4 regions of the Cohnella algarum genome follow, and region 1 is predicted to be linked to each of the others. Evidence: riboswitches for the same ligand, from Rfam matches in the RefSeq annotation. Region 1 holds a riboswitch; each other region holds the start of a gene.

Region 1 (7,838 bases):
GGAACATTCCCGACCAGACAACTGCTCCACAGAATGGTCAGGAAAATTCGATGCCGGACATGGCCGATATGCCGGGCATGTCGAAAGGAACGCCCGGGCCGATCAAGCAAAAAGGGAATGTACGAAAAATGATAAAGCAGGGATTGAAGGATAAGGCTTCCGACCAGGGGATGGACATGCCTTCGGAGGAGCCCGGCGACAATGCCGGCAGCACCGTGATGGGAATGAACTACAACTACTGGACGATCAACGGCAAATCATTCCCCGATACCAGCCCCCTCAACGTTAAATTCGGAGATGTCGTCCGAATCCGTATGGCGAATATCAGCAACGGCATTCATCCGATGCATCTGCACGGACATGACTTCAGAGTTGTTGCCCAAGACGGCCACCCGTTTGCGAATCCGCAAATTTTGAACACATTAACCGTGAATCCCGGGGAGACCTATGATGTCGACTTCATTGCCGACAATCCAGGCGAATGGGTGTTTCACTGTCATGAGCTTCACCATACGACCAATGCCGACGTCGAGCCTGGCGGATTAATGGCGCTGATCAAATACGAAAAACAATAAAAACGCAAAAGGACCAATTGCTTTTTAAGGCAATTGGTCCTTTTGGTGCTGTGCATCTGCATTAATGATGCTGCGAATCCTTGCGCCGCTGCTGCTGCTGCTTGCGCCACCCGTACGCGGTCATGCCTCGCGGCTTGTACACCGCCAGCGCCGTGGCCGACAGCAACGTGCCAGCAGGGCCGCGCTGGAGGTGACCACGAGTTGGATCTGATAGCGGAGATCGTCACCGGACACTGCTAGCTTCCCCGCTTCCCCTGCCAAGTAGCGAATGGGCCGCATATGTACAAGCAAGCCGATTGTGGAAAGAACAGTTATCAGGAGTTTAACTATGATCCAATAGTGGCGAAATAAGCCCCACTGGGTACCCAGTGACAAGATAAGTCCAGCCAGTCGAGTGGCAAGGCAAAACGGGACAATAATGAACCTGGCGATCATCTCCATCGCCATATAGGCGGCAACAGGCGCAAGTGGGAACTTATGTGCCTAAAGATCAACTTCAGAAGGGTGATTTGGTGTTCTCCGATACGAACCGGGACGGCGTGATTAACCACATCGCCATCTATATGGGAGACGATCAATTGCTGCATACCTAGGGCTTGCTGAACGGGTCACATTTTACGGTGACACGAGCAAACGAACTGCGAGCCTCGACAATAGCCATTGCAAAACGGGCAAAAAGAGAACCCGGAGTCTCTTTTCGAGGTTCATCACCAGCAGTTGCAGCCCGATTACGGTCTCGCTGGTCGTCTGAAGGTGCGCTCGAATACGGCCAAGCCCATAGCTGCGCTTGCCTTCACCGAACTTGCCTTCCACCGCATTGCGCGCGGCTGCATCCGCTTTGGCGATTTTCTTTTGCTCCTGTTGATCGGCGGATGACGGACGCCCCAATTGCGGTCCGCTCAGTCGAATTCCCTTCTCCTTGCAGAAGCGCAAGTTGTCCCGCGTGCGGTAAATCTGATCGGCCAGCACCGCTTTGGGATAATAGCCGAATCGAGCGCGGTAGCGTTCCACTGCGGCCTGCAGCGTCTGACCTTCGTTGAAGCTGTCCCAGGACAGTTGCTCCCAGAATGCGTAGCCGTTCACCACGCTGATCGCCAGCTTCGCCCCGAACTCGACGTTCGCGCGGGCTTTACCGCGCACGATCGGCCTCACGTGCGGCTGCGCGATACTGACGATCCGATCCGGTACGCTGTGCGTACGTTTGTCGTACATCGCTTGCTGCTGGCGAACCAATTCCTGAATGACCAGAAGTTCCTTGTACATGCGGCGTGGCAGCCGCGTCAGGCCGCCCGTGGAGGCAAGTTCGGCGATGATGCGCAGATCACGGGAAACGAACCGCAACTGCTTGCCGATTGCTTTGCGCATCGTGCGCGGCTTCACGCGCCTTTGCTTGGCAATCGCCAGATAGGCTTTGCGGGCACGCTCCCGGTATGTTCTTGCCTTGCGAGTCTTTCCGCGTTCCGGTTCATGCAGGATGTCGATGATTTTCTCCAGCTTTTCTCTGGCCTGATTCAGAAGAGACAGATCCGTCGGGTAGGCGATGTCCGCCGGCGCGCAGGTCGCATCCAGCAGCAGTTCGCCCTCGTTCGTCAGTTCCATCTGCCGCGGCTGCGGTTCTGACGGCTCGTCGGACGCTGCGGCAGTTCCGCTGCCAGGTTCATTGTCGTCCGATGAATCATCCGATTCGCTGGACTTGCGCGCTTCTTCAAGGGCGATCCACTCATTCACTTCATCAAGGATCTCGCCGCCCAGCCGCTTGCGGAAGTGTGTCATGAGAGAATGGTGAAACGGACGGCGGTACTGGTATTCCGGCAGACCGAGGAAGTACTGCAGATACGGGTTCTCCAGAATCTGACGAAGCGTCTCCCGATCGTCGGTGCCGAGACGCTCCTGAATAATGAGGGCGCCGAGCGCGACACGGATCGATACGGCCTTTTGACCCTTGAGGCTCTTCTTAAAGTTCTTCGCATACTTCTCTTCGAGCTTCCACCACGGAATCATCTGGGCCAGCAATACCCAGCGGTTATCTTCCGCAAGCTTCCCGCCGAACGGAAGGAAGAAGTCGCCTGGCAAGATCATTTGGCTCTCGGTTCGCTGATACAATCTGGACGCCTCCACGTGCACGGTTTTTCACGGGATAAACCCGTTTTCCTTGCACTTGAATTCGACAAAAGAGGCGCTAAACCCTTGCTGCTACTGGATTTTTCTTTCGTTCAGCAAGCCCTACCTACACTCGGAATTGGCGTTACCATCTCTGATTTTACAGGCAGCTCATTTGAAAAGACCTATGTTATGGCACGGCGCGTGATTGAATAGTACGGATAAAAACAAGATAATGAGAGGGCTTTGCGCCGATAGGGTGCAAAGCCCTCTTTTCAATTCCAATAACCACGTCCCAATTCTCTTTTGGAACGTTTCTTTTTCAGTAAAATCAATCTGCCGACAAACCCCATAAACAAGATCATCAGCAACCATAATGCAAAAATCAAGTATTCAAATATCGATCGGGAATCATCGATGGATGGAGTTGCCGTTTCTGGCGAAGTGGCCTCTGGTTCAATTGGGGGTGGGAGAGCTTCAAGTTCTCCGATCGTCTGTTGGCCCATTGTTGTATCCAGTACGACTTCCCCATTTGAATTTACGGAATACTTGGGTTCTTCACCTATTAAGACGACTGTCCGTATCGGCTCTTTGGCAACGAATTTTATTTCCAAACCCTCTTTAGAATACGTATAGGACTGATTGGCTTCAAAAATCGTTTTCGGCTCAAAATTTTGAAACCCATAATCCAGCAATTGCGTCATATCCTTATAGAGAACTTCGCTGGATGGGGATTTCAGCACGACGCCGATGAGTTCCATCCCATTTCTGTTTGCGGATGCGACCAAAGTGCTTCCTGCCTCATGAGTAAAACCGTTTTTTATTCCCGTCGTCCCTTCGTAAGATCCAAGCAGCCTGTTGTGGTTGATGAGGGTGGTTTCCCACTCCTCTCCATTCCAATCCATCTCTTTCGTGGATACAATCTTCCGAAACGTGCTGTTCTGCATCGCATATTGTGCAATTTTCGCCATGTCCCTTGCTGTCGTGACATGTTCAGGATCAGGCAGACCGGATGGGTTTTTGCTGATCGTGTTGGCAACGCCGATTTTCGTCTTCACAAATTCGTTCATTCTAATGGCAAACTGCTGTTTCGATCCGTCGATATGTTCAGCGATCGCCGTTGCGGCATCATTGCCCGAGTTGACCATGAGCCCATACAATAACTTCTCCATCGTCAACTGCTCGCCTTCCGCCAAGTAAACCCGAGTTCCGTCTTCGTATCTGGCTTCTTTGGATACCGTCACGATTTCATTCAAATCTGTGGTTTCCAATGCGACAATCGCTGTGATGATTTTGGTGATGCTGGCCGGATACATTTGCCGATCAGCATTCTTTTCGAATAATACCGTCCCCGATGCACCATCGATCAATATAGCTGATTCTGCCGATAAATCACCGGCGTCCAACTTACTGCCATCTGCAAACGTATTCTGTGGCAGCGACATGATCATTAACGCCGAAACGAGGGTCAACTGGAATAATTGCGTCATGGAGAAAAACCTCATCGTTGCAACATCCTTTGCTTGAACTCATCCATTGAAAACTTCCCTTCACAATCATTACACATTGTAGTACAAAAAAGAAAAATAGCCACAGGACCAGATTTCTGAAGAAGCTACTGACCCTGTGGGTGATCGTTTATTTGTTCATTTTGACATAACGTGACCGCTTGATTCATTGCCTTGATTTTCATCCTCCATCCCAGGCATGCCATGTCCCTCGCCTGTCGCAGAAACAATTTCGAGCATTCCATCGATTTCACCTTGAGCCTGCGCTGAAAGAAGATCCTCTTCGCCAGTTAACCACACATGGTTGTATGGACCCTCCGTCGGGCTTTTCTTGTATTTAGGCTGAACGGACATCAAATACGTCATGACGGATTCGGGCATTTGATTTTGATCCGTCCAGAGCAGCGGTGCATGTTTCCCCAGATGTGAAAATGGCGCAGCAGCAATTGCCAGCATGAAGGATTTACCTTCAACAAACGAGAAGTTATGGCCCGGAGTCGTAATCCCCCATCCGAAATCATTGGAGGTGTCTTTATATTTGGCAAATGCAATCGCATTGAGATAAGGATCGTTGCCGGCGATCCGGACAACTTTTCCGTAAGATGACAGTTCCTTTTCCACCTTCGCCGATACGACGGATTCCGGTCCGATGATGTAGATGTTGGCTTTCCCGTTCCGTTTTTTGAGCGCCGCCGTCGTTTCATCCGGCACGGCGTCTTTATTAACAAACAGTAACGGCTCCGGCATATGAGCAATCCAGTTGACAGCGGGAACCGTATATTCCGGACTGTCCAGGGAACCTACAATAACGGATGGGGGCAGATTATTGCCAGCTGCTTTGGCGTAATAATCGTCAATCGCTTGCGCCAATGCAGCCGGTGTGTTCCCTTCAATCCGGTCCGCCTTGAGACCAAGCGAATTTAAATCATCCATTACGCGATCGTTGACCGGCCCTGCCACGATAACTTGGATATCCTTATTCGACATCAAACCCGTCGGTTTAAGCCGCATCATTTCTTCCCGCGTTAAATCCGGAATTCCATTCTCATCAACGAACAATATAGGGCCGTTGATCGGATGATGAATTAAATCGGCACTCACCAGCGCATTTTGCCAACTGTCTCCGGCAACCAAGATGACACCCCCCGGCCGATTGGATTCACTTGTTGCCGGCCACAAGGTTCGTGATATGAATACGGCAGCTTCCACAGGATCCGAAGTGTTAATACGAGTCGTATTTTTGGTGGCCATCCAAGGCAACGGATTGAATGCAGGATTTCCTGTTTCACTTTGGTTGGATTGCGTTGTTGCTGGTGGAGGCGAAGCAGCTGGAGATCCATTGTCCTGAGATGCACAGCCGATCAAAGTGACCGCAAGCAATCCGACGAAAGTGCTGGCAATGATGTTGTTCCACATTCGAAGGCCTCCTGACTTTGTTTGGCAGTATTTTTCCTCTCCGGATATTTTTCATTCATCAAGAGGCTACTTTCCCCCAATTTCGCCGAAAAAAAGAAAAAACCAGCTAAACTTAGCCTGGTTGTGGATATTCAAACGCTAAACCGATAGACTCACCGGCGCAGATGGTTGGTGAATTTTCGATTATTCATCTATTCGACTGTAGAAATCATGGCTGAATAGGTTTCGTCGCTCACTACGCGGCGTGCGGTAACATAACGCTTCTCATAGTAAGAATCCGAAAGCTTGCTGATGCTTACCCCTTTGCTACTTGACGAATGAGCGAATTTGCCTTCTCCAATATAAATCCCGGCATGAGAGACACCCTTACCATCCGTGTTGAAGAAAACCATGTCCCCGGGCCGCAGATCTTCTTTTTCAACTTTTGTGCCGATTTGGGATTGGTCCTTTGATGTGCGAGGAAGCTCGGTATTAAACTGGTTGAAGATATACAGGATAAAACCGGAACAATCGAATCCTTTAACCGTTGTTCCTCCCCATTTGTACGGGGTGCCTAAGACTTCATTGATCGCATTGTCCAATTTGGACTGGCTCGCAAACGCAGTACTTGCTCCTGTAAAAAATACGGCAACAAAAATGATTAGACTGATCCATTTTCGATTCAACAGAACTCTTCCCTTCATGCCTGCGAGGTTAGCTTAAGGGTTCGGTGAAGGTTCCCTATGATCCATTCATTCAGGATCAATTCACCCAAATCGGGTTCCCCCGCTTTCCATTTCGGAAATTCGGCAATTTTTGATTGTTTATTATTTCGTAGAAAATTGTAGAAATCCTGTCGACTGAAGATTAGAATTCTCTCATGTCCGGTCAAGGTTGCAGCATACAAAAACACCGCCCGAAGTGGCGGCGCGAAAGTAAGGGAAAGTAAGGGTTTGAAGGTTTTTATAATACTGTTTTGCATATTTTCTGAAGAACAGAATGATCCGTTCCGAATTTGCACATGGCTTCACAGTCACAGCGCAAATCTTTGAAAAGAATATAGGAAATGGTCATTGCCCCCAAGTTTCGAAAGGAGGGTCTCAGCAGTTGAGCCTGGATCTCCTTCTCCCTTTGATCAGGCGCCACCAAATAAAATTGATTTACTCCCGAATTCAAGGAAAGAGCCAAATCATTCAGTCTCAATATCCCCGAATAGATCGACGTACTCTTCTCCACCTCAAAACCGCTGATGATATGATCATTAGAATCCAGCCACAGGACATCGATAAGCGAAACCGTATCCATAACGGCATCCGGTACATTCTCCAGCTTTAAATTTTTGATGGACCATTCCCCGAGCGGTTGACCGTTCCAAATTCGTTTATGATCATTGCGGGCAATCCATACCTGATAACCTAATGATCGGCCCAATTTGGCCAAATAATATTGCATCTCGGTGTGGGCGTTTTCTTCATGCTCATCTTCCAGCACTTCTTTATGTCTTTTTTCCAATGCGTTATGTAATTTTATATTGTCGATCTCAATAACCTTTTGGGCATTCTGTTGAACGACGAGTCGATTGCTGCCGATTTCAAACAAAAGACCCACAATGGCTCCAAGATCTTTTGACAAAAGGTTGCGGTACTTGTTGTTGTAGGCGAGAATGACATCGCGCATTTCCAGATAAGATATCCATGATCCGAGTTTTTTCTTCTCCGAAAACAAAGCATTAAATCCATTGACAATGGCCGTATTAAATGGCGGAAACCATGTTGGATGCAAAAAGTACAAAATACTGGCAACTGCAGGTCCCAACCCTTTTATCTGTAGAACGTTTAATTTGACGATTTCGCTCATGACTTGATCTTCCGTTGTTGCTTCCAGACATGCTTTCAAGAAACGGCCAAACGCTCTTTTGTTGGGTTCATTTTCATAAATATCCGGAATGCGCAGCTTAGGTTTCCAATAAAAGGCGTGAGCGGCCCCTTCAAATATTTGTTTCTGCTCGGAAATAGCCGATAAAACCGTCTCCAAACTGGAACCTTTAAAGTCATTGCCAAATGTGCCGCTTTCAATTTCGTTTATTACTTTGATGAGTGATTTCCGGATGAACCGGAACGCTTTCAGACGTTCGTCGTTATTCAAAAACCAAGTATGATACACAGACTCTTCATCATTCTTGTACGCATTAATGATTTGTTCCATGAAGCACTGAAACCCTCCCTTTGCAGAACAGAAGAACACAAATAATGGATAATTA
Region 2 (7,838 bases), 1.4 Mb from region 1:
ATATCGTCACCGCGAGCAATACGGAGGCCCTCATTCTCGAGTGCAACCTGATCAAGGAGCATCATCCGCGCTACAACGTGCTGCTCAAGGACGACAAGACGTTCCCGTATTTGAAAATCACGAACGAGACGCATCCGAAGCTTGAGGTCACGCGGAAAATCGTCAAAGACAAAGGCAAATATTTCGGACCGTATCCGAACGCGTACGCGGCCCAAGAAACGAAAAAGCTGCTCGACAAGCTGTATCCGCTGCGGAAATGCCGCACCCTGCCGGACAAGGTTTGCCTTTACTACCACCTGGGCCAATGCCTGGCGCCGTGCGAATTTCCGGTCGAGCCGTCCGAATACGAACGGATGACGGGCGAAATCACGAAATTTTTGAACGGCGGACACCGGGAAATCAAAAAACAGCTCCAGCAAAAAATGGAGCAAGCCGCCGAGGAGCTGGCGTTCGAGCGCGCGAAGGAGTACCGCGACCAGATCGCGGCGATCGAGGCGACGATGGAGAAGCAGACGATTACGATGGCGGACGCCAAAGACCGCGACGTATTCGGCTACGCCGTCGACAAGGGCTGGATGTGCGTGCAAATTCTGTACATGCGCCAAGGGAAAATGATTCAGCGCCACGTCTCCGTTTTTCCGTATTACGGCGAGCCGTACGACGACTTTCTGACGTATTTGACGCAGTATTACAGCGACAATCCGGCGCTGCCGCGCGAGGTGCTGCTGCCCGCGCCGCCGGAGGAGGAGGCCGCGCGGAACGCGGAGCAAGCGGACGCGGCATCCGAAGCGGAAGACGCCGCCGCGGCGGCAACGGGCGAATCCGCGGAAGCGTTCGCGGACGGAGCCGTGCCCGGGGAAGGCGAAGGCGCGGTGCCGGAGGACGACGAGGACGAAGAGGATGAAGCGCACGGGGAAGGCGGCGACATCGTCGCCTCGCTGCGCAATTGGCTGCGCATCAAGGTGAGGGTGCCGAAACGGGGCTCGAAGCGCAAGCTCGTATCGATGGCCTGCGGCAACGCGCGGATGGCGCTGGAGGAGAAGTTCAGGCTCATCGAGCGGGACGAGGAACGCAGCGTCAAGGCGGCGCAAGGGCTCGCCGAGCGCATCGGCATTCCGTCCGCGAGCCGCATCGAAGCGTTCGACAACTCCAACATCCAGGGGACGTCGCCGGTTTCCGCGATGGTCGTCTTTACCAACGGCAAGCCGGACAAGAAAGAATACCGCAAATACAACGTGCGGACGGTCACCGGACCGGACGACTACGAGACGATGCGGGAAGTGATCCGCCGCCGCTACGAGCGCGTGCTGAAGGAAAACTTGCCGCTCCCGGACCTGATCGTCGTCGACGGCGGCAAAGGGCAAATCGCGTCCGCGCTGGACGTGCTCGTCAACGAGCTGGGGCTGGATGTGCCGGTATGCGGCCTCGCCAAGGACGAGAAGCACCGGACCGCCGAGCTGCTCGTCGGCGATCCCCCGGAAGCCGTGCCGCTGCCGCGCGACAGCCAGGAGTTTTATTTGCTTCAGCGGATTCAGGACGAGGTGCACCGGTTCGCGATTACGTTCCACCGCGAAAAACGGGCGAAATCGATGGTCGCCTCGGCGCTCGACGCGATTCCCGGCATCGGCGAAAAGCGGCGCAAGCAGCTGCTCAAGCATTTCGGCTCGCTTAAGGCGATCCGCGAAGCGTCGGTCGAGGATTTCCGCGCCGTCTCGATCGGGGAGGCGCTTGCGAAGCGGATTTTGGAGGCTTTGAACGAGGAGAGGCAAGAAGAGGGAAAGGCCTGATCATTCGATAAGGATCGGAAGCCCGGCGGCAAGCTGCAACGGCCTGCGCCGGGCTTTTGGTTTTCTAACGGCTCGGCGATGGCGGCCGGCTCCCGAATCGCCGGTGAAGCAGCCAGATCGCCCAGGCGACGAGCAGAGGCATCGCGAAGCTGAACAGTCCGCCCGCCAGATCGACGCGCAGGCCGTCGAACAGCATCTGCACGCCCATCAAAATCGAATTCACGGAAACGTGGGCGAAAATGACGGCGATCAGGCCGAACCGGAGCATGAACCAGCCGAACAGGCAGCCGATCAGGACAAGCTCGATCAATCGGGTGTGAACGGGATAGATCGCATAGCCGACATGCCCGAACGCCCATAGCAGCGAAGCCGGCAGCATCGCCGCGAACGTCAGCGCTTTCGCCGCCCGCGGAGACGGCTCCCGGCGCAGCAGCCGGCGAGCCCCGCCCGTCAGCCAGCGGCGGAACAGTCCGATGCCGAACAGCCGCGTCTGCAGCTCTTCCGAGATGCCCGCGCACCAGGCGAGCAGCGGCATCAGCCAAGGATACGTCATGTTGTAAGTCGATTGCGTGACGTCGGAGGAAGAGAACGACCCGAGCAAAAAGGTTAAAGCAAGCAGCGCGACGGATTGGACGCCGAGCACGATGAACGCCAGCAAGTAGCCCCGACCCATGCCGGCGAGCACCCGCCGGCCGTAGTCGGGCTGACGCCAGCTCGGCCACAAATCGCGGCCCGCCGATTTCCACAGGCCGTCGCCGGCGACCGCGGAGAAGTAAGTCAGGAGCGCCATCGCCGCGAGCATCATCAGATTGAAAACGATCGATCCGAACGCCGCCGCTTCCGGCTGCCCCATGCCGGATTCGATGGCCTGAGCCCGGAAGGCGGGCGCCATATTGAACGTAAAGGCCGCATACAAAACAAAAAACAAAGGGGCCAAAAAGGCCCCGCGCCGGTACGAGGTCCAACTGCTGTACGCCCCGAGTAGACGACCGCAAGAACGAGCAGGACGAGCTGCGGAAGCATGGAGCCGTAAATGGACAGGAGAGCGGCCTTTTCCTCCTGCGACTCCAAATACTGCATAAAGGATGCGGGCGGCAAAAGCCGGTACCGAAGCTCGCTCCCGGCGCGGTCGGGCAGGATGCCGTCTTCCGCTGCCGAGCTTTCCGCGCCGGTTCCGGAGGAAGCTTGCGAACGCTGCGCCGGCTTGACGAACACTTGCAGCTTCGCCTCTCCGAGCCCGGCTTTCCGGGACTGGAAGCCGACCGCGCCGTCCGCGGCGACTTCGCCCGTCGGTTCCCAGTCTTCCGCGGCGAAGCCCCATTCGGCCAACGTTTCGCGAGCCTGCCGGACAAGGAGGGCGGGATCTTCGTCCGCGCCGCCCGTCGATCGTCCTTCCGTCGCGTGGCGCCACGCGACGAGTTCCCCGGTTTTCATGTGAAGCGACAGTTCCAGCTTGCTTTCGGCTCCCAGCGGAATGTCCACGCGATAAACATCGGTGGGAAAGCGCTCGTCCCACGCGTCGTTATAAGCTTCGAGCAGCTTTTCTTTGGACAAGTAGCTCACGCCCTCGCTGTCGGACAGATGCGCTGCGCGCGCTTCCCCCAGGTCCGAAGCGGGAATGCCGAACCGAGCGGTTGCCGCTTCAAGCGCCGCCGACTTCGCTTCCTCGCGGGTCAGCATGCCGAAATCCCCGGAGTCCTGCAAGGAACCGAAATAAGGCGCCACTTGGATAAAAAAATACAAGACGAGACCGATGGCAGACCAAACGAGCCAACGCTTCGAAATCAAATTCGATCACTCCGCTCTTTCGAATCGTTCAGGTAAACGCATACACCGGACGCATAATTCTTTTTTTCTCGTTTTCCGCCCGATTGCTAGCTAAATTAACGAAAATAGAAGATAACCGCGAAGATTGATGCATCGCTCCCCGTTTCCGCCGCTTGCCGAAGCAATTAACGCTCCAAACTGCATTATTAGCCGGATTTGGCAGTTGTCCGCGTTAAGCGGAGAGACTATAATGCGATGGTATGTAATTTTGCATTCGATTATTATCGTTATTCCCTATCATACTAAACAGCCGAATTTCCGCAAGAAAACGGGGGAACCAAATGCCGCCGCCGCATTGGCGCCGCGGTCGGGGTGAATTCCTTGCGCGCGCAGGCGGCGCGCGGGATAGGGCTGCCTGTTCAGGCCCGAACCCGTCAGCTAACCTCGTAGGCTGCAGCCGAACAGGACTCAGTGTGCGAAGACACCGGAGTGCCGGTGTCTTTTTTTGCGATTTCGGAAAGATTAAGGGTGAACTTTTCGCCCTCACGGGTTTGGACGGAACGGATGACGCTTGACTTCGAACGAGGTGACCGACTTGTACAAAAAAGCCGTTCGCTGGCTTTATGCTTCGCCTTATCGCACCCTGGTATTCGGCTTCGCGTTCCTTATCGCGGTCGGGGCCGTGCTGCTCAAGCTGCCGGTTTCCGTCGTGAGCGGCCAAACGCTGAGCTGGATCGACGCCTGGTTCACTTCGGTTTCCGCCCTGTGCGTGACCGGTCTCGTCGTGGTGGATACCGGAACTCATTTTTCCGCGTTTGGCCACTGGGTTCTTCTGATCCTGATCCAGGTCGGAGGACTCGGCTTCATGACGATGGGAACGCTGTTCGCTCTCATGCTTCGGCGCAAGGTTTCGCTGCGGGACCGGCTTGCGCTGCAGGAATCCCTGAATCAGAACACTTTGGAGGGGCTGGTCCGGCTCGTGCGCAAAGTCGTGCTGTATGCGCTGACGATCGAAGCGGTCGGCTCGCTGCTTTACGCGATCCGGTTCATGGAGGAAATGAGCCTCGGACGCGCGCTGTACTACGGCATTTTTCACGGGGTATCGGTATTCAACAACGCCGGGTTCGATCTGTTCGGCGATTTTCGCAGCATGTCCGATTACGTTTCCGATCCTTACATGAACGTCATTTCCATCATTTTGATCCTTTGCGGAAGCCTGGGCTTCGTCGTCCTGGCGGATTTGGTCGAGTGGCCGCAGCGCAAACGGCTGTCGCTTCATTCCAAGGTCGTGCTGAGCGTCACCGTTCTGCTGTTCGTCGGGGGCGCGATCGTCATTTTCATTTTCGAATATACGAACGAGAAAACGTTCGGGCCGTTAAACTTCGGCAACCAGCTCCTTGCCGCGCTGCTGCATTCGGCAACGCCGCGGTCGGCCGGCGTCACCACGCTCAACATGTACGACATGCGCCAGGCGACGCAGTTTTTTATCGTCTGGCTGATGTTTATCGGCGCGTCGCCCGGCTCGACGGGCGGCGGAATCAAGACGACGTCGTTCGCGGTGCTGGTCGCCGCCGTTTACGCGGTCATCCGGGGGAAAACGGACGTCGTTCTGTTTCGCCACCGTCTCGGCCAAACCCAGGTGTACAAGGCGATCATGATCACCTTTTTCTCTCTTGCGATTCTCGTGGCGGCGACGATGATCCTGTCCGTAACGGAAAACGCGTCGTTCATGGGCGTCCTGTTCGAAGCCACCTCCGCGTTCGCTACCGTGGGGCTTTCGATGGGGTTGACGACGGAGCTGTCGACGGCGGGGAAAATCATCATTATGCTGCTGATGTTCGTCGGCCGGGTCGGTCCGTATACGCTCTCCTTCGCGCTCGCCGCCCGGGAAAATCGCTCGCTGTACCGGCATGCGGAAGGGAAGATCATCATTGGATAAAATGCGAGGTGAAGAGCCATGAAAGCGGCCTTCAAGTGGTTGACGGCATCGCCGCCGCGGCTGCTGGTGCTCGGATTCGCGTGCATCATCTTCATCGGCTCGCAGCTGCTGCGGCTGCCCGCCGCGTCCGCGACGGGGGAGGCGACGCCCTGGCTCGACGCGCTGTTCACGGCGACTTCGGCTACCTGCGTGACGGGGCTCGTCGTCGTCGATACGGGCACGCACTATTCCGTATTCGGCCAGCTGGTTATTCTGGTTCTCATTCAGGTCGGCGGGCTCGGCTTCATGACGATGGCTACGCTGTTCGCCATTTTTCTGAAGCGGCGCATCTCGCTCAAGGAGCGGCTCATCCTGCAGGAAGCGCTCAACCAGACGAGCATCGAAGGCATCGTGCGGCTCGTTCGCCGCGTCGTCGTCTACGCGTTGTCGATCGAGGCCGCCGGAGCGGTGCTGTTCACCGCGAGATTCATGTTCGACGTCAGCCCGGGCCGCGCGGCGTATCTCGGCGTTTTTCATGCGATTTCCTTCTTCAACAACGCCGGCTTCGATATTATGGGCGATTACCGGAGCCTGACGATGTACGCGGGGGATCCGCTCGTCAACATCGTTTCGATGCTGCTCATCGTCTCGGGCGGGCTCGGCTTCGTCGTGCTGTCGGATTTGGCGGATTTCAAAAAAACGAGGCGTCTGACGCTGCATTCCAAAGTCGTGCTCAGCATGTCCGGGTTTCTGATTTTGTTCGGCGCGTTCGTCATCTTCATTTTCGAATACTCCAATCCGGACACGATGGGCCCGCTGACGTTCGGCGAGAAAATATTGGCCGCGTTCCTGCAGTCGGTTTCGCCTCGCACGGCGGGCGTCAACTCGCTCGATATCGCTTCGCTCCGCCAGGCGACCCAATTTTTCATCATCCTGTATATGTTTATCGGGGCGTCGCCGGGCTCGACGGGCGGGGGGATCAAGACGACGACGTTCGCCGCGCTGCTCGGCGCCGTGTGGGCGATGATCCGGGGCAAGCAGGACGTGGCGATGTTCCGGTACCGCCTCGCCCAGGAGCGGGTATATAAAGCGCTCACCATTACGCTTATATCGCTCGCCATCGTCCTGATCGGAACGATGATTCTTTCGACGACGCAGGACCGCCATTTTTTGATGATTTTATTCGAGGCGACGTCCGCGTTCGGCACGGTCGGCCTGTCGATGGGCTTGACGCTCGAGCTGACGGACGCGGGGAAAATCATGATTGTTTTGCTGATGTTTATCGGCAGATTGGGCCCGTTGACGATGGGCTATGCGCTCGGACCGAGAAAGGGCCGCGAGCTGTACCGCCACGCCGAAGGCAAAATTATGATCGGGTAGAGGAAGAGAGCGAACATGAAGCTGAATCAATTTGTCATTATCGGACTGGGACGTTTCGGGTCGAGCTTGGGCCGCGAGCTGATCGAGCTCGGCTTCGAGGTGCTCGGCGTGGACCGCGACGAGGAAAAGGTGCAGGAGATGAGCGGCGTCCTGACGCATGCGGTCGTTGCGGACGCAACGGAGGAGGAAGTTCTCCGTTCCATCGGCGCCCGCAATTTCGATTGCGGAGTCGTCGCGATCGGGGACGACATCCAGGCGAGCATTCTCGCGACGATTTTGCTAAAGGAGCTCGGCGTCAAAAAAGTCGTCGCCAAGGCGGTGAACGAGCTTCACGGCCGGGTGTTGGAGCGGCTTGGCGTCGACCGGATCATCTACCCCGAACGGGATATGGGCATTCGCGTGGCGCACCAGCTCGTCTCGCCGAATCTGCTCGATTACATCGAGCTTTCGAAGACGTACACGATCGCGGAATTGAACGTGCCGGACTGCCTGACGGGCAAATCGCTCTCCGAGGTCAATCCCCGCGGGCGCTTCGGCTGCAGCGTCGTGGCCATCAACAAGCCGAAAGGCATCATTATCGCCCCGACGGCCGAAGATTTGCTGGAGAAAAAAGACGTCATGGTCGTCATCGGGACGAACGAGCAAATCGAGCAATTTCAGGAATCGATCGAGAAATAGCCGCAGATCGGGCCAGATGCTTATGCATGATAAAAAGTCGTTCCGCTAACCCTATGGGAGGCGCAGGTTTCTCAAGGGAGTGGGGTGGTAGCGATGCTTATATCGGGATGGGGACGGCGCGCGCTGTTGCTGGGCTGCGCCGTTCTTTTGCTGTTCGCCGAAGGAGAAGGGGCGGCTGCGGGAACGAACGCGGAAGCGGGGCGTCTCGTTGGATCGGGAACGAACGCGGAAACGGAGCGTCTCGTTCGCGCGAACGAAAGCCGGCCGAAGCTAAATTGGGCCGATATGCAGCGAAGGTACAGAGGCGC
Region 3 (7,838 bases), 420 kb from region 1:
TCTACGGCCGCGAAAACGCCGAGCAGCGCGGCGTGACGAAATTTTACGAGCGCGCGACCGGCAACCCGAACGCGGAAGGCGATCCGTTCGCGCTGCCGCTGGACGGCAACGAGCATCTGAAGGCGATGTACCTGGACGCGGAACACGAGGACGGCTACCGCCGCGACCAAAGCGTATTCGGCGACGGCATCAGCATCGAGGATACGATGGGCGTCATCGTTCGCTACCGGAACCAGGCGATTTTGACGTATTCGCTGACCTCGTATGCGCCGTGGGAAGGCTACCGGATCGCGTTTACGGGCAGCAAGGGACGTCTGGAGCTGGAGGTCGTCGAAACATCGTACGTCAACTCCGGCGGCAAAAAGTCGGACGAAGGGGCGCTCGAAGGCATCCGCTTCACCGTGCTGCCGATGTTCGGCGCACCGTACAAAGTCGAGTTCGAAAAGAAGCAGGGCGGCCACGGCGGCGGCGATCCGGTGCTGCTGAACGATCTGTTCGGGGTTCCGGTTCCCGACAAGTTCAACCGCGCGGCGAACCATGTCGACGGCGCGAGGTCGATTCTGACGGGCATCGCGGCGAATCGTTCCATCCGGACCGGGCAAGCCGTGCAAATCAACGATCTGGTCAAGTTCCACAACTAGCAATCGGACAATCGGGAGCGGGCGAAGCGGCGAAGGCTTCGTCCGCTTCGCCATGACGGTTCGGGAAGCATAAGCGAAGGAGACGAATGCCGATGAAGCCTTTTTTGGACGATAACTTCCTGCTGGGCAACGAGACCGCGGTCAAGCTGTATCACGATTACGCGGCCAAAATGCCGATCATCGATTATCACTGCCATTTGAGCCCGAAGGAAATCTACGAGAACCAGTCGTACGAAAATCTGACCCAGGTGTGGCTGTACGGCGACCACTACAAATGGCGGGCAATGCGCACGAACGGGGCCGAAGAAAGCCTCGTGACCGGCGGGGCGGGCGTGTCCGACTACGACCGGTTTCTGGCATATGCGAAAGCGGTTCCGGCGGCCGTCGGCAATCCGCTGTATCACTGGTCCCATCTGGAGCTTCGGCGGTACTTCGGCGTCGAGGAAATTTTGAACGAGAAAAACGCTCCGGTCATTTGGGAAAAGGTGAACGCCCAGCTCGCCCAAGGCGGCTTTTCCGCCCGCGACCTGATCGTCAAATCGGGCGTCGAGGTCATCTGTACGACGGACGATCCCGTCGATTCTCTGGAATATCACCGGCTTATCAAGGACCTGCCGGATTTCGAGGTCAAGGTGCTGCCGTCGTTCCGTCCGGACAAGGCGCTCGAAATTCGCCGGGCGACGTTCCTGCCGTGGCTGAAGCAGCTGGAGCAGGCGGCCGGCCGGGAGGTGCGCGATTACGACGCGCTGCTGGCTGCTCTCGCCGAGCGGATCCGCTTCTTCCACGAGACGGGCTGCAGGGTTTCCGACCACGCGCTGGACGCGATGGGCTACGCGGAGGCGACCCGGGACGAGGCCGCGGCGATTTTCGCCAAGGCGCTGGCGGGCGAGCCGATCGACGCGGAAGAGGAACGGAAGTACAAGACGTTCACGCTGCTGTTTTTGGGCCGGGAGTACGCCAAGCTGGACTGGGCGATGCAGTTCCATATGCACGCGCAGCGCAACAACAACAGCCGCATGTTCGAGAAGCTCGGTCCGGATACGGGCTACGACTCGATTTACGACGGCCCGGTCGCGGGTCCCCTGGTCCGGCTGCTGGACGCGCTGGAGCGGGACGACGCGCTGCCGCGTACGATCGTGTACTCGCTTAATCCGAACGATCTGTACGCGCTCGGCACGGCGATCGGAAGCTTCCAGGGCGGAGGAGTTCCGGGCAAAATCCAGCTGGGCTCGGCCTGGTGGTTCAACGATACGAAGGACGGCATGCTGGACCAGCTCAAGGCGCTCGGCAACACGGGGCTGCTGGGACGGTTCGTCGGCATGCTGACCGATTCGCGCAGCTTCCTGTCGTATACGCGCCATGAGTATTTCCGCCGCATCCTGTGCAACCTGCTCGGCGAATGGGCCGAAGACGGGGAAGTGCCGCGGGACTTCGATTTGCTGGGCGGAATGGTCCAGGACATCAGCTACCGGAACGCGAAGGCCTATTTCCAATTCGGTTAAATCCGAGCGCATCCGAAGCATCAGCCGCTTCGACACGGTTCGTTCCTATCGGGACGGCCGGTCCGGGGCGGCTTTTTTTCGCGGCCGGGAAGGAAAAGACGACGAAGCCGGCTTTACCCGCTTTTGCCCGCCTCTTTCGAAAACTCCCTGCATCCTTTTTTTTGCGCCAACGTAACCCTTAATGTAGCCTTTTTGCCCCGCCTAAAGTCCAGTCCGAAAACCGACGCAGGTTCATGACGGGCCGTGCAGCGATTCTTTATAATAAAACCTGCAGGCCGTAAAAGAGGAGAACAGAATGTTTCAAAATTTGGTCGACATTTTTTTGGAGTTTGGCGTCTGGGGATTGGCGATTCACTCGTTCGTCGATGCCATCATTTTTCCGATTCCGGCCTTTTTTCTGCAGGTATCGTTAAGCCTTGTCGACCCTTCGTCGGCGTTATGGTACGCGACCGTGGGCTATATCGCCTGTTTGCTCGGAACGCCGGTAGGGTACGGGATCGGCAAGCTGCTGGGTCATTCGGTGCTCTACAAATTGCTGAAAAAGGAATGGATCGACAAGGCAACCGCCATGTTCCAAAAAAACGGCGAGGCGACCGTGCTTATCGGCGCGTTCACTCCGATTCCGTTCAAAGTGTTTACGATCATGTCGGGGTGTTTGAAGTTTCCTCTATGGAAGCTGATCGGCTATGCCGCCATAGGCCGGGCCGTCAAATTTTACGTCGTCGGGTTTTTGTTTTACTATTATGGCCGGATGGCGGAGAGCATGGTCAAGGACGTATCGCTCTACATTTTCGTGATTTTCGTTCCGATTCTCCTCCTGGGCCTATGGCTGAAGCGAAGACACGACCGAAAGAAGCAGGCGCGAAACGCCGAGCAACAGCAACTGTAAGGTGCGGCAAGGGGCTGGCAAATGGAATTGCTGGAATACATCGAACGATTGTTTTCGCAATACGGCTATTGGGTGCTGCTGATCGGCCTGCCCCTGGACGCGATCGCGCTGCCGATTCCCCCCGGCAATACGACGCTGGCGTTAACCGGATATTTGGCGTCGCAACGTATTTTGGCGTGGCTTCCGGCGCTCGGTTCCGCTTACTCGGGCGCGGTGATCGGCATTACGGCGACTTACTGGCTCGGACGCAAGATCGGGGCTCCGCTTGTCGAAAGATACGGAAAGTGGCTGTTTCTCAAACCCGACCATGTGGCAAAAACGCGCAAAGCATACGACCGGTACGGAAGCAAAGTGCTGTTGTTCAGCTATTTTCTGCCGGGCATCCGCCAATTCATCGGTTATTTCGCCGGCATTATCCAAGTGCCGTACCGTTCTTTCGCACTGTACGCCTACACGGGCTGCGCCTTGTGGGTGAGCGCCTTTTTCCTGATCGGGTACGGATTCGGGGACCAGTGGGAGATCGTTTTCGGGTTAGTCGAACGGTACATGAAATTCGTTTTCGCGGGGCTGTGCGCGGCCGCCGCCGTCGTCTTCGGCTTGAAGTGGCGGCGCAGCCGGCTGGAGCGGGCCGGACGGTGACCCGGTGAGGAGCATGACAAAGGGCCTCCTGCTAGCGACAGGAGACCCTTGGCGATACTAGCGGCTTACGCTTTGTAAGCGGCCACTGCCTCGTACGTTGCGTCGTCCAGGACGCGGCGCGCGCCGAGGTAGCGTTTTGCGTAATAGCTTTCGTCGAGGTCGGTTACCGTAACCCCTTTGGATGTCGAAGCGTGGGCGAATTTGTTGTTTCCGACATATACGCCAACGTGAGATACGCCTTTGCCGTTCGTGTTGAAGAACACGAGGTCTCCCGGGCGCAGCTCGCTTTGCTCGACTTCCGTTCCGGTCTCGAACTGGTCTTTGGACGAACGAGGCAGCTTGATTTCGAACTTCTTGAATACGTAGGACGTGAAGCCCGAGCAGTCGAACCCGCTGGTCGTCGTTCCGCCGTATTGGTAGTCGACACCGATCAGATCGGTGACCTCGTCGTTCAGCTTGGAGCCCGCAGACGCGGTTCCCGCCTGAAAGGCCAGCAAGAACGCGAATGAGAAAGCAAGAAAACCGAGTGACAACTTCCGCAAAACAAGTGACTCCTTCCAATGCCTACGAGGTTAGCTGAAGGGTTCGGTAGAAGGTTCCCTATGATTCCTGCTAGCGAAGCGGAATCAATTCACCCGGCAAATCTGGTTCCCCCGTTTCCCTGTGCAAGGAAATTCGGCAGTTTTCGCACATGAGAATTAATTATTCGCGCAGTGGGAGTCTTTTCCTGCCGATAAAAGATTAGAATTCGTTAATATAAAGTTAAGAAAGCTTTAATAAACGCGAAAAAACCGGAATGAAAACGAAAAAAGCTATTCCAGGCGCTGCGAATCGCGGCGACGGAATAGCTTTTTTGGCGAACGTTTGCAGGGCGAGGGGCGGGGGAGAACGACGGTCAGGCGGCCGAATCGGCCTTCCATAACGCGTATTGGGAGGCCGAGGTCCAGACGGCCATCATGGTTCGGACGAATTGAAACGCTTGGTGAACCGCGACGGAAATGAATCCGGTCCAGAACATCGTCGCGCCCGTGACGGCGACCGAAGCCGCCGCGCCGATCCCCGTCAGCAACAGCGTAACGGCGGCCAGCGGCAGCGCTTTGGCGCACGCGCGGGCAAGCCCTTTGACGATGCCATCCTTAGATACGGCGCCGAACTGCATGAATTGGAACAGCAGATGAACGATAAAAATCCAGCACATCCAGACGGCGGCGTAAGGGAGCATTTTCAACGCCCACGACTCGACGGAAAATTGCGCCAGAAATTGCGATTTGGCGAAGGGGAGGAGCCATAAAGCCGGCAGAAAAGCCAATGCGTTCTCCAGCAGGTACAGCAGAACGACCGGCTTCCACGCGCGGCGCATGCCGGTGAGCATCCGGGTTCCCCGCTCTTCGTCGGCGTGATGGAAGGAATAGTACAGGCCGGCGTTCAGCAGCGGCGTGAGCACCATGCGGAGAAGCAGCATTCCCGCCAGCATAAGGAGAGCTTCGTTCATGAGGTCGGTTTTGGTCAGACGGAATTGGGCCTCGATCAGGAACAACCGGACCGCGTTGCCGTTCGGGTGCCCGTCGGGGTAACGGGCGAGGATCGGCGTGACGACCGAATCGATAAATCGGTACAGAAAGAAGCCCCACAGCAGCCGGTACAAAAACAGGGCGACCAGCACGTATTTATGCCGGGAGGTCAAACTCCATCCCTCGCGGATTATTGAGCGCATCTCGTTTCACCTCACCAGGCCAGGATGCCGAGCAGACCGTCCACCAGCTTGGTCAAGCCGATATTCCAGCGGGTCCGAACGGGTTCGTCCACATCGGTTTTCAAAAAGTTGTTATACCGGTAATTGTCGAGCACGACCGCCATTTCGGGATCGACCGCCACGAATTGCAGCGGCGATTCGTGTTTGACCTGGAACTGCACGTGCTTTTGCGCGCCGTCCCATGTTTTGCGCAGCTTTTCGCCGTTGGCGAATTGGAACCATACCGATACCGGTTCGGGACTGCCGCCGCGCTTCAGCACGACCCTGGATTCGTAAACGTTCTGATCGTTCAGGCGCGATTCGATCGATTCGACGGAGAAGTCGGCCATTTGGCCGTTTTGGACGTACGCATGGAAAAACTCGGTCCATTTCTTTTTCGTCACGCTCTCGACGACTTTCTGGAAGTCGTAAGAGGATGGGTGCCTGAACCGGTACGTCTGGAAATAGGTCCGCATGATTTTGTTCATCGTTTTTTCGCCTACCTGCTGTTCGATGGCTTTGAGCACAAGCTTGCCGCGCATGTACACGTTTTCCGCGTAGCTGTTTGAATCGCCGTACGCCCAGGCGTATTGCTTCAGCGGTTCGGGCCGGGTCAAATAGCTCGCCTCGACGATAGGGTTGGGGACGACATCGTAAATTTCCTCCATCAGCTTATCTTCCGTGTAGGACGTAAAGCCTTCGTCCAGCCAAGCTTCTTCGAATTCGTTCGTGGCGACGATGCCGTACCAGTATTGATGGGCGATTTCGTGCACGACGGTCCGTTCCAGCTCGAACCCGGGGTTGTCGTTTTTGGCCGCCGCTCCCGTGATGAGGGTCGGGTACTCCATGCCGCCCGCGCCGTTGGCGTCGGCCGGCGGGATGACGATGGAAAGGGTGGAATAAGGATAGTCCCCGTACCATTTGCCCAGCAGCGCCAGCGCGGACTTGGCGGCGTGCATATAGCGCTCCTGCAAATCCTTGTGAAGCGGGTCGATGTACAGCTTGATCCGGACGCCCGGCACGCCGATGGACGAAAATGAATCTTCTACGTAATGAAAAGAAGGGGATGCCGCCCAGGCAAAGTCGTGCACGTCGTCGGCGTAAAACTGGTACGTTTTGCGGCCGTCCTTGATGACCGCCTGCTGCGTCTGAAAGCCGGTTGCGGCCACTTTGTACGCTTCGGGCACGTCGATTTTGACGCTGTAAATGCCGAAGTCCGAGTAAAACTCCGAATTTCCGTGATACTGGTGCGTGTTCCAGCCTTCGGATGTCCGTCCCCGCGTTCCGACCGTCTCGTAGGCGGCGGCTTTGGGGAACCATTGCCCGGCCATCACGAAGTCTTCGGCTTTGCCCATGCGGGCGAACACTTGCGGCAGCTGAACGGCGAACGTCATGCGCAGCGTTACCTTCTGACCGGGGGCGACCGGCTCCGGAAGCCGGAAGGACGCGAGGGTCCGGTCGTCTTTGTTGCCGTCGTCGGGCTGGACGTAATGCAACCGGGGGAGCAGCGTTTCGCCCTGGGCGGTTTCAAGCGACGTCAGCGTCATCGCTCCGTAGCTTCCGTTTTTCATCCGGTCCCCTCTGAGCTGGCCCCCGATTCTTTCAAAAACGTGCTGCCCGGAGAAAAAGCGTTCGGATATAAGTGCAGGTAAAACTCTTGGACGGGCTTGCGGCCGGGGTTTTTCCAGGTTAGCGTCTGCTGCCCCGACAGCGTGCCGTCTTCCTCCAATTTGACGCTGATGTGGTACTCCGAAACCCGGTTGCTCAGAACGACCGGCTTGGGCGCGATCGGCACGTCGGCTTCGGGCTCCGCGGCGGCTGCCTTCGCGTCGGACGGACCGGCGGGGGCGGAAGCCGTTCGCAGCTCCGGCACCTCCGGCGAATGTCGTTCCGGCGGCTCCGCGGCCGACTCCTGCAGCCCGGCGGACTGAAGGGCGGAGGCGGGCAGGGCGTACTGGTTGACCCAAGCCTCCGCGAATCCGAACGGAATCGAGAAGACGAGCATGGCGGCAGCGGCGGCCAAAACAAGGTAACGCATAAAGCGGCGTTGGGGCATACGGATTACCCTCCCGTTGACAAGCTTACTACGGGATATATATGCCGGTTGTCCAAGGAATATATCTGAGGGCGGACAACATCTCCGGCGGGCGGATCGGCGCGAAGCGGCGGGGTGCCGGATCGGGCGGCAAGGTAAGGGCGCGGGATAGCGGCGGGCTGGCGGATCGGCGGCAAGGCGGCGGGGTGTCGGGCGGAAGCGGGCTGGCGGATCGGCGGCGGAGCGGCGGGATGCCGGGCGGAGGCGGGCTGGCGGATCGGGAGGGAAGGCGGCGGGGTGCCGGGCGGAGGCGGGGCGTCCGGGATCACGAGCGGAAAGTGCCCTGGGATCGCGCGTCGCTTTCCGTTTGCTGCGATCCATCGCTTTTCCCGGTCAAATT
Region 4 (7,838 bases), 660 kb from region 1:
CCCATCGGAACGCCTCCTTTTTCAGAAGCAAGTGGCGACAAACCTGTGCGCCCGGACTTAGGATGCCCCGTTGCGGCGAATCGATATCACCCTCGGGCTTTCGAACACGCAAAACGGACAACCTGGGCGCTTGGCGCCCGGTTGCCCGTGTGTGTAAAACCGTGTCAATGCGACATGAAGTTGATTCGAACTTGGCCGTCATCGTTGCAAACCATCACTTCCACGGATTCGGTCAAAATATCGGCGTAGCTGTACGAAACCCGCTTGAAAGCGTTCTGTTCCTGGTCCAGCTTGACAATAAAAACGGACGGGTAGATCTCTTCCAACACGCCGGTTCGTTCGACGGTTTTGCGGCGTCCACCATTGGCGCGGAGCATGATTTTGGAGCCGACATGGGGTTCCAAACTCCGCTTGATCTCCATAAGCGTGTTTTTAGCCATGATCCACTACCACCTCTTTCCCTGTAAATTATAACTAAAGGGAGGTGGTTTGTCAAATCGAAAAAAATATTATATCAGCGTTTCCGTTTTTTTGTCAACAATGTTTTTTGGATTTGGCAGCCCAATCCGATATTTCCCCATCGTTTCGACGCCTCCGACGCCCTGAATGCCGCTGATTGTGTGGGCGATGACGTCGGCGATGTTGATCGTGTCGCGAAAAGGAGTGAACGCCGCCCGTACGGCTACGTACACGGGATCCAGCGCGTGAATCATGATGCGGCCCGGCGAGCTCGCGAAATTGGCCCCCGCCGTAAGGATGGCCTCGAAATGGGACTGGCACGCCCCCGCGATGACGACCAGGGAGTCCCGATGCTTTTCGTATTCTCTGGCCACCTGCACCGACCGGACGAAATTGAAGGAGTTTTTGTAGCTGCTGAGGCTCTGCGTATCGTTTTTCTGCTTGAGGACCCCGTCATGGCCGGTGACGACGACGATATCCGGCTTTACCCGGGGAAGAAGCTGCATGAGCACTTGCGGCATTTGCGACTCGTGGCAATGAGCGCCATTCGCGGGAATGCCGAGCTGTTCGTACACGGCCATGCTTTTCTTCAGGTAGTTCTGATCCCCGTCGAGATGGAGCACCTTTCCGGGCAGCTCGAAGTAAGGGTCGCGGCGCGGCGCGTAGCCGAGCGGCTGGGCCTGCCCGCCATGCGGCCGCAGCTGCGCCCTTTCTTCCTTCATCCGCCGAAGCGACTCGTTTGCCCGGATGCGTACCTGCCGGGTTCCGCCCAGCTCGTCCGGGTTCCGCACCGAGTGCAAATCCTCCACCTGCGAGTCCGCAAGCAAACGATAATCCGTGCCGCGCAAAATCGCCAAGCGGCCGGATAGCGCCGCAATTCGGAAAAGGATGTCACCGCCGTACGATTTGCGGACGACCAAATCCCCCTGCTTCATGGGCAAATCACCTCTTTCGTCTATCCTATGGAGGCGAATGCCACATGGTGCAGGGCAAATACCGATGCGTCGTCGGTTCGGCGTCCCGTTTACTTCACTTCACGATGCCCGCAGCGGCCAGGGCGCCCTCGAGACGGGCGAACTCCGCGAGCGACAGCGTTTCGCCCCTGCGTCCGGGATCGATGCCGGACGCCGTCAGAACGTCCGCGAGCTCGCCCTTGCGCTCCTTGCCGGCGAACGCCGCCAGGTTGTTGTGCAGCGTTTTGCGGCGCTGGGCGAACGCGGCATGGACGATGCGGAAAAACCGCGCCTCGTCCCGCACCTCCACGGCGGGCTCGCCGCGGCGCTTCAGCCGGATGACGGCCGAGTCGACGTTCGGCGCCGGGATGAAGGAGCCCGGCGGCACGGTGCAGACGTACTCCGGCTCGCAGTAGTACTGCACGGCGATGCTGAGCGAGCCGTAATCCTTGCCGCCCGGCGAGGCGGCCATGCGCTCCGCGACCTCCTTCTGCACCATCACGACGATCGCTTCGATCGGCAGCCGGTCCTCCAGCAGCTTCATGATGATCGGCGTCGTAACGTAATACGGCAGGTTCGCGACGACGCTGACGCGCTCGCAGCCGGCGAATCGCTCCTGCCATAACGAGCGCAGATCGGCCTTGAGCACGTCGGCGTGCAGCACGGTGACGTTGTCGTAGACCGACAGCACCTCGCGGAGAATCGGAATGAGCCGGTCGTCGATCTCCACGGCCGCCACCTGCCCCGCCTCCTGCGCGAGGCGCTCCGTCAGCGCGCCGATGCCGGGCCCGATTTCCAGCGCTCCGGCTTCCGGGCCGAGGTTGGCCGCCGCGACGATTTTATCGAGAATGTTTTTGTCGGTCAAAAAGTTTTGCCCCAGGCTTTTCTTGAACGTAAAGCCGTGCCTGCGAATAATGTCTTTCGTCCGGTTCGGGGTTGCGATGTCGGCTCCCCCGCGCGATCCGTTGTTGTTCATCTTCCGCCTACAGTCCTTCCCGCTCCAGCTGCGTTAACGCGTCCAAGAACTCTTCCCGCGAGATGCGGAACATGACGCAGCGCTTGTAAAATTGTTTCCCGTTGGCGTATCCGATGCCGAGCAGCTCCCCCATCCGCTGCCGGCGCCGCGCCGCCGAGGCGTGAACGATCAGTCCGGCGTCCATCAGATCGGACCAGGCGATGTCGGCCTCCCCCGAGGCCTCCGGCGCCGCCTCGCCGCTTCTCGCCTGCGCAAGCGCCCGGCGGATCGCCTCGTCGGACGCATGCTCCACGCCGATGCCGTCCTTGCCTCTCGCCTCCGCGCGCGTCAGAAACGCGTGCTTGCAGTCCGGCACCCGCTGGGCGACGATTTTCCGAATCCGCTCCCCCGGAGCGTCCGGATCGGTAAATACGATCACGCCGCGCCGCTTGTGCGCCAGCTCGATTCTCCGCAGCACGTCTTCGCCGATCGCCGAGCCGCCGGTTTCGATCGTATCGGCCTGCACCGCCCGCCGGATGGCGGCCGTGTCGTCCTTGCCTTCCACCACAATCATTTCCTGAATCATCGCTTGATCCTTCCGCTCCGTTCTTCGGGTTCGCCCAAAGGACGGGCAAAGTCCTACTCGTTATTATAACCTTGCCCATGCAAAAAAGAAGAGGCCCGAAAGCCCCTTCCCTGCAATTGCCGCTATCTATGTCAAATGTGCTCGTTCTTCGGCGTCTACGGTTGGCATCCCCGATTGACGCCGTCCGGCCGTCCGGACCGCGGCGGCGGATCCGGCACGACCGGGAATCGCCCTTGCGCCTCCGCTTTAGTCGGCGGAAGGCTTGACAGGGCCGATGACGTATACGGTGTATCCTTTTTTGGAGCCGAACTTCTTCGCATGGCTCTCGCTGTCGAAATACACGTCGATTTTTTTGCCGTTGATGGCGCTGCCGGTGTCTTCGGCTCGGCGGAAGCCGATGCCATCGATGTAGACCCACCAGCCGAGCGGAATGACGTCGGGATCGACCGCGATCGTGCGGCCCTCCGACACCTTCGTTCCGGATGCGGTAATGCCGTAGCCCTCGTCGCCTACGTCCTTGCCCGTAGATTCCGGGCCCGCCGTATAGGCGGTAAGCTTGACGTTCTTCAGCACCTGCTTCACTTTGACCGACTTTCCGTTAAGCTGAACCGTGCCGTTAGCCGAAGCGTCGTAGGACAACGTCGTGACTTCGGGCTCTTTTTTCTTCGTGCCGACCGCGACGATTTTCTGCACGGACGGCTGCGTGATCGTTTTGGATACCAGCTGGTCGCTGACCAGGCGACCGTCGACATAGACGCGCTCGGTTTTCGTCACGAGCGTGCCTTCCTTGCCGGTTTGGATCACTTTTTTGCTGCCCTCGGGCAGCGTGGGGTCCTGCTTTTCCACGATGGCGAACGTCACCGGATGCGACGTTTCCACGACCTCTTTATCCACTCTCAGCACCTGAATGGTCATGCCTTCGGTAACCGGCGCCGACTTGTCGGGCGTTACCCGGTCGTCCGCCGACAACGAGAGGTTCGAGGCGTGCAGAACTTCCTGAACGGAATCTGCGGTCGTATATTTGATCTCCTTCTTCCCGTCCGCCTGCAGGACGACTTTCGCGGCGCGATCGATCGCGATCGTGCTGCCCTCCTGCAGCTCGGCATCGAGCGGCTGGGATATTTGATCGTGCGGGCCGACGGTGATGTTGTGCTCCGAGAGCAGCGATCGCACATCGGACGATTTCGTTTTGATGACGGTTGTCGTCCCGCCGTCCACGACGGTTACGCTCATGGCGGACGCGCCGTGTAGCAGCAATAAGAACAAGATGGTCATAGCAAAAGAGAGAATTGCGCTGAGCAGGATCAAACGCAAATGCTCATGCTTCCATCGCGCTGCGAAAAGCTTGCCGGTCGGTCGTGGATCATGGGTGTTCCCGACAGGAACGGTTCCCATTTTCTCGTTCCTCCTTCATAGCCCCGCCGTCGACTGCCTAAGCATGACTTCGTCTGACGCGACTATCCTTTTGGTTAACGGCGCTGGGCTTCGCACGGAGCGGCTTTCGCACGAAAGCACCCGGCCGTCGTTCACCAGTAAACGGCACCAACCCGCCGCCCGAAAACATTCGCCTCTTCCTCCCGCAAAAAACGGACAACAAAAAAAGCCGACGGACAGAGGATCTGTTCGTGGCTCCGCTTGCGACGTCGAAAGGGAAATGGGCAGCACGAGGTGACCTCTCTCTCATACGCTTGCGAGGTTAGCTGTCGGGTTCGGGCCAAGAGAGCGGCCCTATCCGCCCGCAATCCGACGGACCGTCCGGCCTGGACGGATGCTTCGGTTGCCAGCAAAATTCACCCCAAGATTACTCGGCCGCGGAAATCGCGGTTCGCGTACGAACCGGTCCTCCGCGTCGGGTCCCCCGCTCTCCGTTCGGAGACTCAGCGCACTGGAAAAGGGATGCCATATTCAAACTCTTGGATTAGATGATAACCTCTCGGCGCCAAAGGTGTAAAGAAGGGTCAAAGCGCGAAATCCTCCATTTTTGAACGAAATAAAGCTGAATTTTTAGGTTTCATCGATCAAAAACCAGTTTTTTCGCATAACTAAATGATTTTTCTTCGATTGTTAGCGTTTTATCTTGGTAGACGAAAACAGGCGAGACCATTTTCGGTCGTTAAATTTGCAATTTCTTCCACGGATTTCCCTTTTATTTCCGCTGCTGCCTCCGCTACGAACCGCACGTAAGCGGACTCGTTTCGCTTCCCTCGGTAGGGGTGCGGAGTCAAATACGGGGCGTCCGTTTCGATCAAAAAACGGTCGTCCGGCACGTTCGCGAGCACCTCTTTGGGAACCCTTGCATTTTTGAACGTAACCGGTCCTCCGAACGAAATATAGAAGTTCATGTCGAGGCATTTTTTGGCCGTTTCCCAGCTTCCGGAAAAGCAGTGCATGATCCCTCCGACCTCGGAGGCGCCTTCCTCGCGAAGCAGCCGGACGACGTCCTCGTGGGCGTCCCGGTTATGGATGACGATCGGCTTGCGCAGGCGTTTGGCCAAACGGATTTGCTCCCGGAAAACGGCGTGCTGAACGTCCTTCGGAGACGTATCCCAATAATAGTCAAGCCCGATTTCGCCGATCGCCACCACCTTCGGATGGGCGCACAAGCGTTCGATCCAGGCCAAATCGTCCTCAAACTTCATGTCGATCGCGTCGGTCGGGTGCCAGCCGACGGCGGCGTAAATGAACGGATAGTTCTCCGCGAGCGCCATCGTCGTCGGGATCGTCTCCCGGTTGAAGCCGATATTGACGATCGTTTCGACGCCGGCTTCCCGCGCGCGGGCGATGACCTCCTCGCGATCGCTGTCAAACTTTGGCGAATCCAGGTGGGCGTGCGTGTCGAATAACATAGCGTATGGCGTCTCCTTTTGCTTTTGCAAGTTCTTTTTTTTACATTCCGAAAAGCTCGCGGATTTCCGGCTCCAATTCCGTTGCCTTCCTCCGAACCTCGTCTTCCGGATAATACAAATAGTAATTTCCCCGGTGCAAGCCCGTGATCGAACGGATGATGTCCGACTTGACCGAGATTTCCGTCAGCCGATCCTTGTTGTCGAGCAGCAAAATCGGCGGCTTTTCCGAGGCGTCCAGCGCCGCTCCGGGCTTGTACACGTCATAAGGCAGATCCACCGGCGTATCCATCTCGAGGTGATAACCGGGATGGAGGCCGATGCGGGCCCACTCCTTGCGAATGCGCTCGATCAACGCCTCGTCCAGCGCGTCCTGCGAAATATATTTATACAAGCGGCGATGAAGAAATCGCGAGCACAAGTCCGCCAGCAGCTCGTCCCGCTCGCCGATCCACTGTCCGAATGCCGCCTGAACCATCGATTCGTCCAAGCTCAAATACGATTCCACCGTCATCGTGCCTTCAAACAAATGCTTGAGCTGCGGGAGCATAAAACCGAACGCATACCCGCTCCGGTACAGCTCGTCCGCCCTGCGGAAAATTTGCCTCAGCACGATTTCCGAGCTGCGCGTAACGGGATGGAAGTATACCTGCCAATACATCTGATAACGCGACATCAAATAGTCCTCGACGGCATGCATCCCGCTTTCCTTGACGACGATACGCCCTTGATGAGGCCTCAGCACCCGCAAAATCCGGTCCAGGTCGAAGGTGCCGTAGTTGACGCCGGTAAAATACGCATCCCGGAGCAAGTAATCCATGCGGTCGGCATCCATCTGGCTGGAAACGAGGCTGATGACGATCGGCTTGTCGTAGTCTTTGCGAATGACGGCGGCAACCCGTTCGGGAAAATCGCGGCCGACCTCCTTCAAAATCCGGTTGATATTCGTGTCCCCGAGGATGATGTCGCATGTCCACCGCTCATGATCGTTGCCGAACACTTGTTCGACCGAATGGGAAAAGGGGCCGTGTCCGACATCATGCAACAAGGAAGCGCATAAACTTACCAAATTTTCCTCTTGCGGCCAATCCTGATATCGATTACGCTCAAATTGGCTGATAATTTTCCTCGTAATCTCATACACGCCGAGCGAGTGGGAGAACCGGCTGTGCTCGGCTCCATGGAACGTCAGGTAGGTCGTGCCCAACTGCCGTATTCGCCGCAGTCGTTGAAATTCGGGCGTGTTGATCAGCTTCCAGATCGTCTCGTTTTGCACATAAACCGAATGGTGAACCGGATCCTTGAACACTTTCTCCTCTTCCAGCCGACGGCTCATCGACAACACCTCCTTAAAATAATGAAAAAACGATCAGAAACCGAAACTTATGTCGAAGTTTGTCGTTTAATGGTAGTGGAATCAAGTTGACATTTTCATCAAATTCCGTTGTCATTATGGACGTTAAAAGCTTATAAATAAAGCATTCTTAAGTTAAAATTTTCCAATCCGCAAATTGATTGGTTGACTTAAATGGGAATGGTTGGTATGATTATAAGCGATAATTCGGGAAAATGTCGAATTATGACGAATTATAGGCTTGATTCCTTGAATAAAAGGTGGCCTTGATTTTATTTTAACCTGAAAAGAGGGAGTTTCCAAATGATGAAATCTACGGGAATTGTTCGTAAAGTCGATGAGCTCGGCCGTGTCGTCATTCCGATCGAACTGCGCCGTACGCTCGGCATCGGAGAGAAGGATGCGCTGGAAATTTACGTGGACGGAGAGCGCATCATGCTGAAGAAATACGAGCCGGCATGCATCTTCTGCGGCAACGCGGAAAACGTCATTTACTTCAAAGGAAAAATTGTTTGCCGAGATTGCTTGAAGGATTTGCCTACACCTGTGACAAATTAAAGAAAATACGTTATAATAGCATTGAAAGTCTGTTTTCTGTTAATTCTAACCTTTTTATATCTCCTTATAACCCTCCCGGACAAGCCTCGGGAGGGATCTTTTTGATTTTACCGTTCAAGCAAGCTTTGGT

The links. A riboswitch is a leader RNA that binds a small molecule or an ion and turns the genes downstream of it on or off. The one in region 1 is predicted to bind cyclic di-AMP.
Region 2: another riboswitch for cyclic di-AMP. It lies ahead of JW799_RS16890 (TrkH family potassium uptake protein); the one in region 1 lies ahead of JW799_RS10875 (C40 family peptidase).
Region 3: another riboswitch for cyclic di-AMP. It lies ahead of JW799_RS09030 (C40 family peptidase); the one in region 1 lies ahead of JW799_RS10875 (C40 family peptidase).
Region 4: another riboswitch for cyclic di-AMP. It lies ahead of JW799_RS07835 (ubiquitin-like domain-containing protein); the one in region 1 lies ahead of JW799_RS10875 (C40 family peptidase).

Annotation. Positions count from the first base shown of each region.
Region 1 covers NZ_JAFHKM010000002.1:2,401,580-2,409,417, reverse strand. Annotated here, with positions in the region: gene JW799_RS10900 (multicopper oxidase family protein) at 1-575, shown strand, start outside; partial or broken gene JW799_RS10895 (NlpC/P60 family protein) at 1,028-1,165, shown strand; gene JW799_RS10890 (IS5 family transposase) at 1,191-2,678, opposite strand; gene JW799_RS10885 (D-alanyl-D-alanine carboxypeptidase family protein) at 2,951-4,165, opposite strand; gene JW799_RS10880 (cell wall-binding repeat-containing protein) at 4,322-5,599, opposite strand; gene JW799_RS10875 (C40 family peptidase) at 5,791-6,264, opposite strand; cyclic di-AMP (ydaO/yuaA leader) riboswitch at 6,268-6,400, opposite strand; gene JW799_RS10870 (hypothetical protein) at 6,542-7,783, opposite strand; gene JW799_RS30400 (four-helix bundle copper-binding protein) at 7,720-7,838, opposite strand, start outside.
Region 2 covers NZ_JAFHKM010000002.1:3,768,366-3,776,203, forward strand. Annotated here, with positions in the region: gene uvrC (excinuclease ABC subunit UvrC) at 1-1,787, shown strand, start outside; gene JW799_RS16880 (CPBP family intramembrane glutamic endopeptidase) at 1,852-2,640, opposite strand; gene JW799_RS16885 (hypothetical protein) at 2,592-3,575, opposite strand; cyclic di-AMP (ydaO/yuaA leader) riboswitch at 3,853-4,023, shown strand; gene JW799_RS16890 (TrkH family potassium uptake protein) at 4,150-5,493, shown strand; gene JW799_RS16895 (TrkH family potassium uptake protein) at 5,512-6,852, shown strand; gene JW799_RS16900 (potassium channel family protein) at 6,868-7,530, shown strand; gene JW799_RS16905 (polysaccharide deacetylase family protein) at 7,624-7,838, shown strand, end outside.
Region 3 covers NZ_JAFHKM010000002.1:1,981,578-1,989,415, forward strand. Annotated here, with positions in the region: gene JW799_RS09010 (Gfo/Idh/MocA family protein) at 1-641, shown strand, start outside; gene uxaC (glucuronate isomerase) at 734-2,143, shown strand; gene JW799_RS09020 (YqaA family protein) at 2,439-3,032, shown strand; gene JW799_RS09025 (DedA family protein) at 3,054-3,671, shown strand; gene JW799_RS09030 (C40 family peptidase) at 3,737-4,213, opposite strand; cyclic di-AMP (ydaO/yuaA leader) riboswitch at 4,218-4,362, opposite strand; gene JW799_RS09035 (hypothetical protein) at 4,567-5,385, opposite strand; partial or broken gene JW799_RS09040 (M1 family metallopeptidase) at 5,397-7,408, opposite strand.
Region 4 covers NZ_JAFHKM010000002.1:1,736,675-1,744,512, reverse strand. Annotated here, with positions in the region: gene JW799_RS07860 (small, acid-soluble spore protein, alpha/beta type) at 1-5, opposite strand, end outside; gene veg (biofilm formation stimulator Veg) at 165-440, opposite strand; gene yabG (sporulation peptidase YabG) at 510-1,394, opposite strand; gene rsmA (16S rRNA (adenine(1518)-N(6)/adenine(1519)-N(6))-dimethyltransferase RsmA) at 1,489-2,388, opposite strand; gene rnmV (ribonuclease M5) at 2,396-2,953, opposite strand; gene JW799_RS07835 (ubiquitin-like domain-containing protein) at 3,200-4,186, opposite strand; cyclic di-AMP (ydaO/yuaA leader) riboswitch at 4,624-4,846, opposite strand; gene JW799_RS07830 (TatD family hydrolase) at 5,026-5,799, opposite strand; gene JW799_RS07825 (HD domain-containing protein) at 5,840-7,132, opposite strand; gene JW799_RS07820 (AbrB/MazE/SpoVT family DNA-binding domain-containing protein) at 7,454-7,708, shown strand; gene rsmI (16S rRNA (cytidine(1402)-2'-O)-methyltransferase) at 7,816-7,838, opposite strand, start outside.